DNA from 3 places in the Kitasatospora sp. NPDC090308 genome. Region 3 is predicted to be linked to each of the others. Evidence: riboswitches for the same ligand, from Rfam matches in the RefSeq annotation. Region 3 holds a riboswitch; each other region holds the start of a gene.
What was found. A riboswitch is a leader RNA that binds a small molecule or an ion and turns the genes downstream of it on or off. The one in region 3 is predicted to bind cobalamin.
Positions count from the first base shown of each region.

Region 1: another riboswitch for cobalamin. It lies ahead of ACIQVD_RS26045 (prenyltransferase/squalene oxidase repeat-containing protein); the one in region 3 lies ahead of metE (5-methyltetrahydropteroyltriglutamate--homocysteine S-methyltransferase).
Region 2: another riboswitch for cobalamin. It lies ahead of ACIQVD_RS06620 (ribonucleoside-diphosphate reductase subunit alpha); the one in region 3 lies ahead of metE (5-methyltetrahydropteroyltriglutamate--homocysteine S-methyltransferase).

Region 1 is NZ_JBIVXY010000013.1:118,285-122,875, reverse strand. Features, by position in the region: gene prpB (methylisocitrate lyase) at 1-471, opposite strand, end outside; gene ACIQVD_RS26050 (MmgE/PrpD family protein) at 471-1,979, opposite strand; cobalamin riboswitch at 2,187-2,320, shown strand; gene ACIQVD_RS26045 (prenyltransferase/squalene oxidase repeat-containing protein) at 2,417-3,511, shown strand; gene ACIQVD_RS26040 (flagellar hook-length control protein FliK) at 3,553-4,032, shown strand; gene ACIQVD_RS26035 (hypothetical protein) at 4,093-4,305, opposite strand; gene ACIQVD_RS26030 (hypothetical protein) at 4,421-4,591, opposite strand, start outside.
Region 2 is NZ_JBIVXY010000002.1:585,406-589,996, reverse strand. Features, by position in the region: gene ACIQVD_RS06635 (histidine phosphatase family protein) at 1-133, shown strand, start outside; gene ACIQVD_RS06630 (helix-turn-helix domain-containing protein) at 368-1,354, opposite strand; gene ACIQVD_RS06625 (GNAT family N-acetyltransferase) at 1,624-2,118, shown strand; cobalamin riboswitch at 2,347-2,485, shown strand; gene ACIQVD_RS06620 (ribonucleoside-diphosphate reductase subunit alpha) at 2,655-4,591, shown strand, end outside.
Region 3 is NZ_JBIVXY010000021.1:2,556-7,146, forward strand. Features, by position in the region: gene ACIQVD_RS31365 (FAD-binding oxidoreductase) at 1-1,011, opposite strand, end outside; gene cobF (precorrin-6A synthase (deacetylating)) at 1,262-2,023, shown strand; cobalamin riboswitch at 2,133-2,359, shown strand; gene metE (5-methyltetrahydropteroyltriglutamate--homocysteine S-methyltransferase) at 2,510-4,591, shown strand, end outside.

The DNA of each region.
Region 1 (4,591 bases), on a different contig from region 3:
CAGGAAGTCGGGGTCGCGGCGGGCGTCGACGGCGGCCCGGACCCGGCGGACCATCTCCTCCCGGGAGGTGACGGCCTTGCCGTCGAGGTGGCCGCAGCGCTTCGGGTTGACCTGGTCCTCCAGGTGGAGCCCGGCCAGCCCGGCGTCCTCCAGCAGTTGGACGGTGCGGGCGGCGTTCACGGGCTCGCCGAAGCCGGTGTCGGCGTCGATCAGCACCGGCAGGTCGGTGGCGCGGGTGGTCTGCTGGGCGCGCTGGGCGATCTCGGTGACGGTGGTGAGGCCGATGTCGGGCAGGCCGAGGTCGGCGGCGAGCACCGCGCCGGACAGGTACGCGGCCTCGAAGCCCAGGTCCTGGATCAGGCGGGCGGAGAGCGGGTTGATCGCGCCGGGCAGGCGCAGCAGCCGGCCGGAGGCGAGCTGTTCGCGGAAGGCCCGGCGGCGCTGGGCGGGGGTGGTGCGGGTGTGCAGCATCAGAACAGGCCCTTCGGCAGGGTCGCGTCGAAGGCGCGCACCGCTTCGGCGTCCACGGCCGGGAACAGCTCGCCGAGGTCGGCGGCCCCGAGTTCGGCGAGGCCGGCCGCGGCGGCGAGGAAGCGCTCCTGGTCGGCCGGGGCGACGATCCCCTCGGCGAGGGTGCGGAACTTGCCCTCGTAGGCGGGCCGGTCGAAGGGCCGGGCGCCGGCCGGGTGGGCGTCGGCCACGCCCAGCTCGTCCTCGACGACCGAGCCGTCGTCCAGCGTGATCACCACGCGTCCGCCGAAGGCCCGGCGTTCCGGGTCGGGGTCGTGGTAGCGGCGGGTCCACTCCGGGTCCTCGACGGTGGTGACCTTCCGCCACAGCGCGACGGTCTCCGGGCGTCCGGCCCGCTCGGGGGCGTAGGAGCGCTCGTGGTGCCAGCCGCCGTCCTCCAGGGCGACGGCCAGGATGTACGGGATCGAGTGGTCGAGCGTCTCGCGGCTCGCGGCGGGGTCGTACTTCTGCGGGTCGTTCGCGCCGGAGCCGATCACGTGGTGGGTGTGGTGGCTGGTGTGCAGGACGACCGAGCGGACCCGCTCCAGCGGGCCGGCCTTCCCGCGCAGCCGCCGGGCCAGGTCGATGACCGCCTGGGCCTGGTACTCGGCCGAGTACTCCTTGGTGTAGGTGTCCAGGATCGCGCGGCGCGGCTCGTCCGGCCCCGGCAGCAGCACCCCGTAGTCGGCGGACGGGCCGTCCAGCATCCAGGCCAGGAAGCCGTCCTCGCCCTCGTAGACCGGCGACGGCGAGGTCTCGCCGCGCATCGCCCGGTCCACCGCCTCGACCGCCGCCTTCCCGGCGAACGCGGGGGCGTACGCCTTCCAGCTGGAGATCTCGCCCTTGCGGGACTGCCGGGTGGCGGTGGTGGTGTGCACCGCCTGCTGGACGGCCTGGTAGGTGACCTCGGTCGGCAGCCGCAGCAGCGCCCCGAGGCCGCAGGCGGTGGCCGCGCTCAGGTGCGCGACGTGGTCGATCCGGTGCGCGTGCAGGCAGATGCCCTTGACCAGGGCGACGTGCACCTCGTACGCCGCGACGACGCCCCGTAGCAGGTCCGCGCCGGTGCGGCCGGTGTGCTGGGCGACGGCCAGCAGCGGCGGGACGTTGTCGCCGGGGTGCGAGTAGTCGGCGGCCAGGTAGGTGTCGTGGAAGTCGAGTTCGCGCACGGCGGTGCCGTTGGCCCAGGCCGCCCACTCCGGGGAGACCCGGGTGCCGCTGCCGAACACCGAGGCGCCCGGGAGCGCGGCCCGGTGCGCGGTGGCCTGGGCGCGGGCGACGGCGACCGGGCGGCGCAGCAGCGAGGCGACGGCCACCGCGGCGTTGTCGATCACCCGGTTGACGGCCGTGTCCGCGCAGGCCGCCTCCGGTTGCTCGGTGCCGGCGGCCACCTCGGCGAGCTTCCAGGCGAGTTGGTCCTCGCGCGGGAGGCGGTCGGCGCTGGGGTGGACACGGACGCGGTGCTCGATCACGGGACTCCTCGGAGGCGTCGGCGGCTGGGGTGCGCATGATCGAGACTGCCGGTCGGACCGCGGGCGGTCCAGCAGGCCGAGCTGCGGAATCCGCACCCGGCGGACCGGTGAATCGGCGAATCCTGCGAAGAACCGGAGGCGCAGCGCCGACCGGGACGTCCGTCGGCGGGACGCGCGCGCCCTTGACCCGGCCTCCGGCGCCTCGCCATGATGGGCCGTCATGTTTCCCGACTCCGCCGTCGGGGGAAGTCCGGTCCGAATCCGGCGCTGACCCGCAACGGTAGGCCGTCGACGGCTGTCGACGGCGAGCCCGATCACCCGGTGGCGGAGGTGTACGTCCACTCCTCCCGTCGTGGTCTGCGGGCCGGAGCTCCGAGGGCTGAGCCGCCGCGCGCCACCTCCTCCGGGCCCCGCGCGCAGGTTCGGAAAGGCTCTCCATGACCGTGCTCCGCCGCCCCCTGCGCCTGCTCGCGATACCGGCGCTCGCCCTCGCGGCCACGCTCCCCGCGGCCGTCCCCGCCCGGGCCGCCCCCGCCCAGGCCGCCCCCGCCCGGGCCGTCCCGCTCCCCGCCGGCACCGCCACCCTCCGGCCGGACGCCGCCGCCGCGGGCTGGCTGGCCCGCCAACTCGTCGACGGCGACCACTTCGAGACCGTCTTCGACGGCACCGCCTACCCCGACCAGGGGCTGACCGCCGACGCCGTCCTGGCCTTCGCCGCCGCCCACGGCTCCGACACGGCCGCCGCCCGCGCCACCGCCTGGCTCGCCAGGCCGGAGAACACCGCCGGCTACCTGGGCGACGGCACCACCGAGGCGTACGCCGGAGCCACCGCCAAACTGCTGCTCACCGCCGAGGTCCGCGGCGAGAACCCGGCCGCCTTCGGCGGCGTCGACCTCCCGGCCCGCCTGCGCTCCCTCCGGACGGCCGCCGGCCGCTTCTCCGACCGCTCCCAGTGGGGCGACTACAGCAACTCCTTCGGCCAGTCCCTGGCCGTCATCGCCCTCACCCGCACCCCCGCCGGGGCCCCGGCCGCCGCCGTCGACTTCCTGGCCGGCAGCCAGTGCGCGGACGGCGGGTTCCCGGCCTCCTTCGGCCAGGCCACCTGCACCGCCGACCCGGACGCCACCGCGCTCGCCGTCCAGGCCCTCGCCGCCACCGGACGCGCCGCGAAGGCCGCCGCCGGACTGAACTGGCTGAGCGCGCACCAGAACGCCGACGGCGGGTTCGCCGCGGCCGGGGCCACCGCCTCCAACGCCAACAGCACCGGACTGGCCACCCAGACCCTGCTGTCCACCGGACGCCCCGTGGCCGGGCTCAAGGGCTGGAGCGCCCTGGTCGAGCTCCGGCAGGGCTGCGCCGCCGACCCGGCCGTCCGGGGCGCGGTCGCCTACGACGCCACCGGCTTCGACCCGGGCAGCGCCGCCCGCGCCACCGCCCAGGCGGTCCTCGGGCTGAGCGGCACCCCGCTGGTCGCCCTCTCCGCCCACGGCGCCCGCCCCGCCGCGCCCGCCCTCGCCTGCCCGGCCCGCTGAACGCCCTGACCGACTGGCCCCCGAAACCAAGGAGCACCCGCATGAGCGACACCCTCGCCCCCGCCCGTCCGGCCCGCCGCGTCCTCGGCTCGATCGCCGCCGCGACGGCGCTGACCGCCGGCCTGCTCGGCGTCTCCGCCGTCCAGGCCCCCCAGGCGCAGGCGGCGGCCTGCTCCGGCACCACCGGCGTCACCGTCGTGGTCGACTTCACCGCCCTCGGCGGCGGCATCCAGACCGGCTGCGCCCCGGGCGACCCGGCCAGCGGCCTGGCGGCGCTCACCGGCGCCGGGTTCTCGTACGCGTTCCACCCGCGCTACCCCGGCTTCGTCTGCACGGTCAACAGCCTGCCGACGACCTGCACCAACCCCAGCGGCAGCGCGTACTGGTCGTACTGGCACGCCCAGCACGGCACCGCCTGGACCTACAGCAGCCTCGGCGCCGGAAGCTACAACCCGGCGCCCGGCGAGGTCGAGGGCTGGTCCTTCGGCGCCGGTGCGCAGCCGGGCATCACCGCGCCCTGAGCGGCGGAACGCCGGCGCCCCGACCCCGGACACGGGGCCGGGGACGGGGTGCCGGACCGATCAGGGTGCGCTGGTCCGCCGCCGCCGCCGTCCGACCAGCCGGTCGGCGAGCAGCCGGTCGGCGCGCACGACCGCGACCGAGGCGTCGAGCAGGCACTGCGGAACGCGTCGGCCCCCGGCCGGGGCCGGGCACACGTCGAGCACCGCCTGGCCGACCTCGCCGCCGTGGCCCTCGACCGACTCGAAGCCCCCGTCCGCAACCGGCTCCAGCACCCGCGGTACCGACCCGGCATCCTCGACGGTTCCACGGCCGGCACCGGCCCGAACCCCGACACCCCGAGCTCCCCTGACGGACCGAAGTCGGTCACGCCCGTGCAGGACCGAGCCTTCAGCCCACTCGTACCTGACGCTCGGGGCGGCCGGTCTCCGGGTCGAGGGCCACCACGAACACCTCGCCGCCCTCGGTGGTCAGCTTGATCCGGTCGGGTCCGTCCCACTGCGCCGAGGCCAGCGCGTTGTCGGGGGCGTCGCCGTTGAAGTAGCCGACCCGCCACCGCCG
Region 2 (4,591 bases), on a different contig from region 3:
CCTGGACCGGCCGACCGAGCGGGAGTTGCTGGCCCTGCCCCCGGTGGCGAACTGCTCGACCAGCACGTGGCGGTCCCACGAGGGACGGCTGCGCCCGACCGGCTGGAACCGCACCGACCACCTCTCGACCTGACCGCAGCCCCACGCCGGCACCCCGGGCCCGGACGCCCTGCCGTCGCAGCCCGGCACCACAGCAGCCCGACCCCCGACCTGGCCCCCGCCACGGGGCCGCGAGCGCCGGCGGCCGACTCGGGCGGGCGACCCCCGGCACAGGCACCCCGGGCCCGGACGCCTGCCGGCGCAGCCCGGTGTCCGTGGCCCGGTCCCTCGTTCCAGCCCCCGTTCCGGCTCCCCCGCCGTGCCCCGGTCAGGCGTCCTGGTACTGCGGCCCGGCGGCGCGGCGCGGGCCGCCGAAGGCCCGGCGGTAGGCCTGCGGGGTGGTGCCCAGGCGGCGGCCGAAGTGGTGTCGCAGGGTGGCGGCGTTGCCGAAGCCGCAGCGGGTGGCGATGGCGTCCACGCTCTCGCCGGTGGACTCCAGCAGGTGCTGCGCGAGCAGCACCCGCTGGCCGGTCAGCCAGCGGTGCGGGGTGGTGCCGGTCTCCTCCCGGAAGCGGCGGGCGAAGGTGCGCGGCGACATGTGGGCGAGCCGGGCGAGCTGGTCGACGCCGGTCTCCCGGTCGAGGTGGCGGCGCATCCACTCCAGCACCCCGGCCAGCGACTCGCCGCCGCCCTCGGGCACCGGCCGGTTGATGAACTGGGCCTGGCCGCCGTCCCGGTGCGGGGCGACCACCATCCGGCGGGCGATCGCCCGGGCCACCTCGGCGCCCTGCACCTTGCGGACCAGGTGCAGGCAGGCGTCGATGCCCGCGGCGGTGCCGGCCGAGGTGATCACCGGGTGGTCGTCCACGTACAGCACGCCGGGTTCGACGGTGGTCAGCGGGAAGCGCTCGGCCATCAGGTCGGCGTAGCGCCAGTGGGTGGTGCAGCGGCGGCCGTCGAGCAGGCCGGCCGCGCCGAGCAGGAAGCTGCCGGAGCAGATCGACAGCAGGTGGGCGCCGCGGTCGTGGGCGGCCCGCAGCGCCGCGCAGACCTCCTCGGGGTAGTGCGCGCGGATGCCGGTGGCGGTGGCGATCACCAGGTCGGCCCCGGCGATCCGCTCGGGGCCGTGCGGGACGTCGACGGTGAAGCCGGAGTGGGTGCGCATCGGGCCGGGGCGGTCGCCGACCAGGGCGAAGTCGTAGACCGGCAGGCCGCTCTCGCTCCGGTCCAGGCCGAACACCTCGCAGGCCACCCCCAGTTCGAAGGGGTGGACCTCCTCCAGCACCACGACGGCGACGTTCTCCAGCTTCCGCATCCGGCCAGCATGGCAGTGGCAGGATTTCGTGGCAATGGTGCGTTCCTGCCACTCGTCCGGCCCCGGCCGGGCGCGGACAGTGGAGGCATGACCACCGCACTCGCCCTGCTGGGCCTCCTCGGCAGTTTCGGACTCCTCGGCGTCCTGGTCGGCCGCGACCTGGACCGCAACGGCCGGCACGGCCGCGACGACGTGCACCGGCCGGGCGGCTACCCGTTCGACCCGGACCTGGCCGACCCGCGCCGTCGGCCGTCCGGCACACTGTCCGGATGCGCTCCCCGACCGTCCGCCGCGCCCTCGACCGCGACCTCGCCGGAGCCGGGGAGGTCAGCGTCGAAGCCTTCGTCGGCGACGGCCACACCCGCCCCGACTCCCCCTACGCCGCACTCCTCCGCGACGCCGCCCGCCGCAACCGGGAGGCCGAGCTCCTGGTCGCCGTCGACGACGGCGGGGCGGTGCTCGGCTGCGTGACCTTCGCGCCCGGCGGCACCGCGTGGGCGGACGTCGCGCACCCCGACGAGGGCGAGATCCGGATGCTCGCGGTCGGCGCGGCGGCCCGCGGGCGCGGTGTCGGCCGGGCCCTGGTGCGGGCCTCGATCGCGCGCAGCCGGGAACTGCGGCTGGCCGGGATGGCGTTCTCCACCCGGCCGTCGATGACCGCCGCGCACCGGATCTACGACGCCCTGGGCTTCGTCCGCAGCCCCGCGCGGGACTGGTCGGCGGCGCCCGGCACGGACCTGTGGGTCTACACGACGCGGTTCTGAGGGCGGGCCCGAGCCGGGCCCCGAGCCCGGACCCGAAGCCGTCCGCGGGCCGTCCGCGGGCGGGTTCACGGGCGGGCCCACGGGCCGTCAGTGGGCGGTTCGCGGACGGTTCGTGGGCGGTCGGCGGACGGTTCGTGGGCGGCCGGCGGACGGTTCGCGGACGGTTTCGTTGTCTACGCGCGGCACCGCCGACGCGACACGCGCTACTACATCTGGTGCTTCCAGTTCCAGCCACCACAACATGTATGCTCACTCTCGCTGTCGACGCAGGGGAATCCGGTGCGAATCCGGGACTGCCCCGCAACGGTGAGCGGGTTGCTGCGACGCCCGCGCAGTCCGAGGACCTGCCGACGGTGTGCGACACGGCATCCCCGCAGACGCCATGCAGCACAGCTTTGCCGTCCGGTCTCGCGGGCGGACCGGGGGTGGTCTTCGCGCGCCGGAACGCGTTCTCGTTCCTTCGTGCCGCCCTCCCCTGGCCGCGTGCGGTGCCGGACAACCCGAGCCACGTCCGCCGCCACAGGAGAGAGTGCGCCTTGACCGTCGCCGCCTCAGTCACCCTGCCGTCCCAGGGATCCGCCGACGCCTTCACCGACCCCGGTGCGGCGCTGCTCCGGCTGCTCACCGACCGCAGCACCGACCTCCCCCAGGTGGACCCCGGCCACGTCGCCGCCGCCGCGCTGCGCGGCCGCCACGCTGGCTCGGACTTCGCCGAGCTGCGCGGGCTGGCCGTGGAGGCCGCCGCGTCGATGATCGCCGAGGACCCGCAGTACTCGAAGCTGGCCGCCCGCCTGCTGGCGCTGGAGATCCGCGACGAGGCCGCCACCCAGGGCGTCACCTCGTTCTCCTCCTCGGTGGCCGTGGGCCACGCCGAGGGCCTGATCGGCGACGCCACCGCCGCGTTCGTGGCCGGGCACGCCGGGCTGTTCGACTCGCTGATCGACGAGGCGGGCGACGACCGCTTCGAGTACTTCGGCCTGCGCACCGTCCAGTCCCGCTACCTGCTGCGCCACCCGATCACCCGCAAGGTGGTCGAGACCCCGCAGCACTTCCTGCTGCGGGTGGCGGCGGGCCTGGCGGTCGGCACCACCGAGGAGTCGGTGCGCGAGGTCGCCGAGCTGTACACCCTGATGAGCCGGCTGGAGTACCTGACCAGCTCGCCGACGCTGTTCAACTCCGGCACCCGGCACCCGCAGATGTCCTCCTGCTACCTGCTGGACTCGCCGCTGGACAACCTGGACTCGATCTACAACCGGTACGCGCAGATCGCCCGGCTCTCCAAGCACGCCGGCGGCATCGGCCTGTCCTACTCGCGGATCCGCTCCCGCGGCTCGCTGATCCGCGGCACCAACGGCAAGTCGAACGGCATCGTGCCGTTCCTGCGCACCCTGGACTCCTCCGTGGCGGCGGTCAACCAGGGCGGCCGGCGCAAGGGCGCGGCCTGCGTGTACCTGGAGACCTGGCACGCCGACATCGAGGAGTTCCTGGAGCTCCGCGACAACACCGGCGAGGAGGCCCGGCGCACCCACAACCTGAACCTGGCGCACTGGATCCCGGACGAGTTCATGCGCCGGGTCAACGCCGACGCCGACTGGTCGCTGTTCTCCCCGGCCGACGTGCCGGAGCTGGTCGACCTGTGGGGCGCCGAGTTCGACGAGGCGTACGTCAAGGCCGAGCTGGCCGGCAAGGCCGTGCGCACCATCCCCGCGCAGACCCTGTACGCCCGGATGATGCGCACCCTGGCGCAGACCGGCAACGGCTGGATGACCTTCAAGGACGCCTCCAACCGGGCCGCCAACCAGACCGCGCTGCCCGGCCGCACGGTGCACTCCTCGAACCTGTGCACCGAGATCCTGGAGGTCACCGACGACTCCGAGACCGCGGTCTGCAACCTCGGCTCGGTCAACCTGGGCGCGCACGTCGCCCCCGGCGCCACCGCCGCCGACCTGCTGAACGCGATGGACTGGGACCGGCTGGACGCCACCGTCCGCACCGCGGTGACCTTCCTCGACCGCGTGATCGACATCAACTTCTACCCGACCACCGAGGCCGGCACCTCCAACTCCCGCTGGCGGCCGGTCGGCCTGGGCGTGATGGGCCTGCAGGACGTCTTCTTCCAGCTGCGGATCGACTTCGACTCCGCCGAGGCCAAGACCCTCTCCACCCTGATCTCCGAGCGCATCATGCTCACCGCGTACGAGCGCTCCGCCGACCTGGCCGAGCGGTTCGGCCGGCACGAGGCGTACGGCGAGACCCGCGCCGCCCGCGGCCAGCTGCACGTCGACCACTTCGGCAGCGCCAACCCGCGGTGGACCGGGCGCTGGGAGGCGCTGCGCGCCCGGATCGCCGAGGTCGGCCTGCGCAACTCGCTGCTGCTGGCGATCGCCCCGACCGCGACCATCGCGTCCATCGCCGGCGTCTACGAGTGCATCGAGCCGCAGGTCTCCAACCTGTTCAAGCGCGAGACGCTGTC
Region 3 (4,591 bases):
GGTGCGGCCGGTCGGCTGGGTGCCCGCCGCGCGCACCAGGCGGTCGATCTGCCGGTTCGCGCCGTCCGGGTCGCCGACCCAGCAGCCGACGACCTTGCAAGTGGGCGGGTTGCCGCCGGAGATCTGGCAGCTGGCCCAGAGTTCGGGCGGCGCATCGGCGACCCACTGCTGCCAGGCGCCGAGCACCTGCGGGACGGAGCCGGCCGGGAAGGGCAGGACGAAGACGGTCAGACCGGGCGCGGGCGGGGTGTCGAAGGTGAACCGGGTGACCACGCCGAAGTTCCCGCCCCCGCCGCCGCGCAGCGCCCAGTGCAGGTCGGGTTCGTGCTCGGCGTCGGCGGTCAGCACGCAGGAGTCGGCGGTGACGACCTCGGCGGCGGTGAGCCGGTCGCAGGTCAGGCCGTACTTGCGGGCCAGCACCCCGATGCCGCCGCCCAGGGTGAGGCCGCCGATGCCCACGGTGGGGCAGGACCCGCCGGGCAGCAGCCGGCCGGCGGCGGCCAGGCCCGCGTAGACCTCGATCAGCCGGGCGCCCGCGCCGACCTCGGCCCTGCCGTCGGGGTCGACCCGGACGGTGTTCAGCGCGCGCAGGTCGATCACCAGGCCCCGGTCCGGGATGCTGTAGCCGAGGTAGCCGTGGCCGCCGCTGCGGGCGGCGATCGGGAGGCCGTGGCCGCGCGCCACGTCCAGGCAGGCCCGGACGTCGTCGGCGGAGGCGCACTTGGCGACCGCGCCGGGGAGTTGGCCGTCGTTCAGTTCGTTGAAGCCGAGCCGCGCCGTCCCGTACCCGGGGTCGGCGGGCAGCACCAGCCGGTCGCCGAGCCGTTGCCGCAGCGCCTGCCAGTCCGGCGGCGCGGCCCGCCACCCGCGTTGGCGGGGCGGGAACGCCCGCACCGAGCCCGCGTCCGCGCCGGAGGCCGGACCCGAACCCGGGCCCGCACCCGCACCCCGGTCCTGCGCGCGGGCCGGGGAGACGCCCGCCGCGAGCCCCGCCCCCAGTGCTCCGCCCACGGTCAGAAAACGACGACGGTCCATTGTCACGACGCACCTTCCTCCCCCGCGCCGGGCGCACGGAGGCTCTGCGCCGATCGTCACGCCCCGCCCCGCCGCCGCCCGGCCGCGGCCCGCCGGAGTGCGTCCGATGGCCCAGCGCGCGTCCGCGCGCGCACGACGCCCCGCCGGGCTCCGCGCGCCGGGGGCTGCCGGCCGGAGCGCCGACCCGAGCCGGTGGACGCGCCGGGCAGCAGGCACAATCGCCGGTATGCGTACTCTTCTCGTCATCGGCATCGGCGCGGGCGACCCCGACCACCTCACCCTGGAGGCGGTCAAGGCGATCGGCCGCACCGACGTGTTCCTGCTGCTCGACAAGCCGGAGGAACGGCAGGACCTGATGCGGCTGCGGCGGGAGATGATCGCCGAGCACGGCCGGGCCGGGCACCGGGTGGTCGAGCTGGTGGACCCGGCGCGGGACCGGTCGGCGGCCGGGTACGCGGAGGCGGTCGAGGAGTGGCGGGAGCGGCGGGCCGACCTGGTGGAGCGGGCCGTGGCCGAGGAGCTCCCGGACGGCGGGACGGGCGCGCTGCTGGTGTGGGGCGACCCGTCGCTGTACGACAGCGTGACCGCCGTGCTGGACCGGGTCCTGGCGCGCGGGCGGACCGGGTTCGGGTACACGGTGGTGCCCGGCGTCAGCAGCGTCTCGGTGCTGGCGGCCCGCCACCGCACCACGCTGACCCGCACCGCGCGGCCGGTGCGGATCACCACCGGGCGGCGGCTGGCCGCCGAGGGCTTCGGGCCGGGCGCCGAGGACGCGGTGGTGATGCTGGACGGGCAGGCCGCGTTCACCGCCATCGACCCGGCGGGCGTGCACATCCACTACGGGGCGTACCTGGGCACCGAGGACGAGATCCTGGTCTCCGGCCCGCTGGCCGAACAGGCCGACCGGATCGCCGAGTTGCGGGCCGAGGCCCGGGCCCGCAAGGGCTGGATCATGGACAGCTACCTGCTGCGCCGCACCGACGGCTGAACACCGCCCGGGCACCGGCTGACCACCGTCCGCCCGTCCGCCGTCCGCCCGCGCGTCCCACGGACCGGACAGCTGCCGCACTTCGCACCGGAGAACGCCCGGTCCGTTCTACACTGGCCGCGCAACTGGTTCGCCCTGTCCGCCAGGCAGGGCGTCGCAAGAGGGAACCCGGTGGGAATCCGGGACTGCCCCGCAGCGGTGAGTGGGAACGACCGCCGTCATACGCACTGGGTCCGGACGGGCCTGGGAAGCGACGGCCAGTAGGTGCCCGGGAGCGTCGAGCCTCCCCGGGCGGGCCCGCGAGTCCGAAGACCTGCCCGTTGCCCGGGTGCGACCGTTCGCACCCGGTGACCGGTGACCTCGAGGGCGGGTCGGTACGGACACCAGGCGGGCAGGCGCGGTCGAGCGCGGCACCGCCCGGTCTCGGCACCCTTCCGCGCCTCCTGTGCACCGGACCCAGGATCAAGGCTCGCGAGGAGAGTCCCCTTGACTGCGAAGTCCGTAGCCGCGGCAACCGTCCACGGATACCCCCGCCAGGGCGGGAACCGGGAACTGAAGAAGGCCGTCGAGGGCTACTGGCGGGGCACCGTCACCGCCGACGCGCTGCACTCCACCGCCGCCGAACTGCGCTGCGCCAACTGGCGGCAGCTGGCCGGCGCCGGCATCACCGAAGTCCCCACCGGCGACTTCTCGCTGTACGACCACGTGCTGGACACCACGGTCGCCGTCGGCGCGGTCCCGCCCCGGCACCGGGCCGCGTACCAGGCCGACCCGCTGGACGGCTACTTCGCGATGGCGCGCGGCACCCAGCAGGTGGCGCCGCTGGAGATGACCAAGTGGTTCGACACCAACTACCACTACCTGGTGCCGGAGTTGGGCCCGGACACCGTCTTCGCCGCGCACTCCGCCAAGCAGGTCGGCGAACTGCGCGAGGCGCTCGGCCAGGGCTACCGGGCCCGCCCGGTGCTGCTCGGCCCGGTCACCTACCTGCTGCTCGCCAAGCCCGCGCCCGGCGTGGCCGCCGACTTCGAGCCGCTCACCCTGCTGGACCGGCTGCTGCCGGTGTACGCGGAGCTGCTGGCCGACCTGCGGGCGGCCGGCGCCGGGTGGGTGCAGCTCGACGAGCCCGCGCTGGTGCAGGACCGCACCCCGGCCGAGCTGAACGCCGCCGCCCGCGCCTACCGGGAGCTGGGCGCGCTCACCGACCGCCCCAGGCTGCTGGTCGCCTCGTACTTCGACCGGCTCGGCGAGGCGCTGATCACCCTGGCCAAGGCCCCCGTCGACGGCCTGGCGCTGGACTTCACCGGCCCGGCGGCGGGCAACCTGACCGACCTGGCGGCCGTCGGCGGCCTGCCCGGCAAGCGGCTGGTCGCGGGGGTGGTCGACGGCCGCAACGTGTGGATCAACGACCTGGAGAAGTCCCTCGCCACCCTGGCGACCCTGCTCGGCCTGGCCGACACGGTGGACGTCGCCCCCTCCTGCTCACTGCTGCACGTCCCGCTGGACACCGCCGCCGAGCGCGACCTCGACCCGCAGATCGGCCGCTGGCTGGCCTTCGCCCGGCAGAAGGCCGCCGAGACCGCCCTGCTGGCCCGCGCCCTGCGCGAGGGCACCGCCGCCGTCACCGCCCAACTCGCCGCCAACCGGGCCGACCTGGCCTCCCGCGCGGCCTCCCCGATCACCCGCGACCCGGCGGTCCGGGCCAGGGCCGCCGCCGTCACCGAGGCCGACATCCGCCGCGACGCCCCGTACGCCGTCCGCGCCGCGGCGCAGAAGGCCCGGCTCGGCCTGCCGCTGCTGCCCGCCACCACCATCGGCTCCTTCCCGCAGACCGCCGAACTGCGCTCCGCCCGCGCCGAGTTGAACGCCGGACGGATCGACGCGGCGGACTACCGCAAGCGGATGGAGGCCGAGGTCCGCGAGGTGGTCGCCTACCAGGAGCGGGCGGGCCTGGACGTGCTGGTGCACGGCGAGCCCGAACGCAACGACATGGTGCAGTACTTCGCCGAGCAGCTCACCGGCTACCTGGCCACCCGGCACGGCTGGGTGCAGTCCTACGGCACCCGGTACGTGCGTCCGCCGGTGCTGGCGGGCGACATCTCCCGCCCGCACCCGATGACAGTCGACTGGTATCGCTTCGCGCAGGGCCTCACCGACCGCCCGGTCAAGGGCATGCTGACCGGCCCGGTCACCATGCTGGCCTGGTCGTTCGTCCGCGACGACCAGCCGCTGGCCGACACCGCCCGGCAGGTCGCCCTCGCCCTGCGCGACGAGGTGGCGGACCTGGAGGCGGCGGGCGCCGCCGTGATCCAGGTCGACGAGCCCGCGCTGCGCGAGACGCTGCCGCTGCGGCGCTCCGGCTGGCCCGCGTACCTGGACTGGGCCACCGACGCGTTCCGGCTCACCACCTCCGGGGTCCGCGCCGACACCCAGGTCCACACCCACATGTGCTACGCCGAGTTCGGCGACATCCTGCGCGCCATCGAGGAGTTGGACGCGGACGTGATCTCGCTGGAGGCCGCCCGCTCGCACATGCAGGTGGCGCGCGAACTCGCCGAGGCGGGCTAC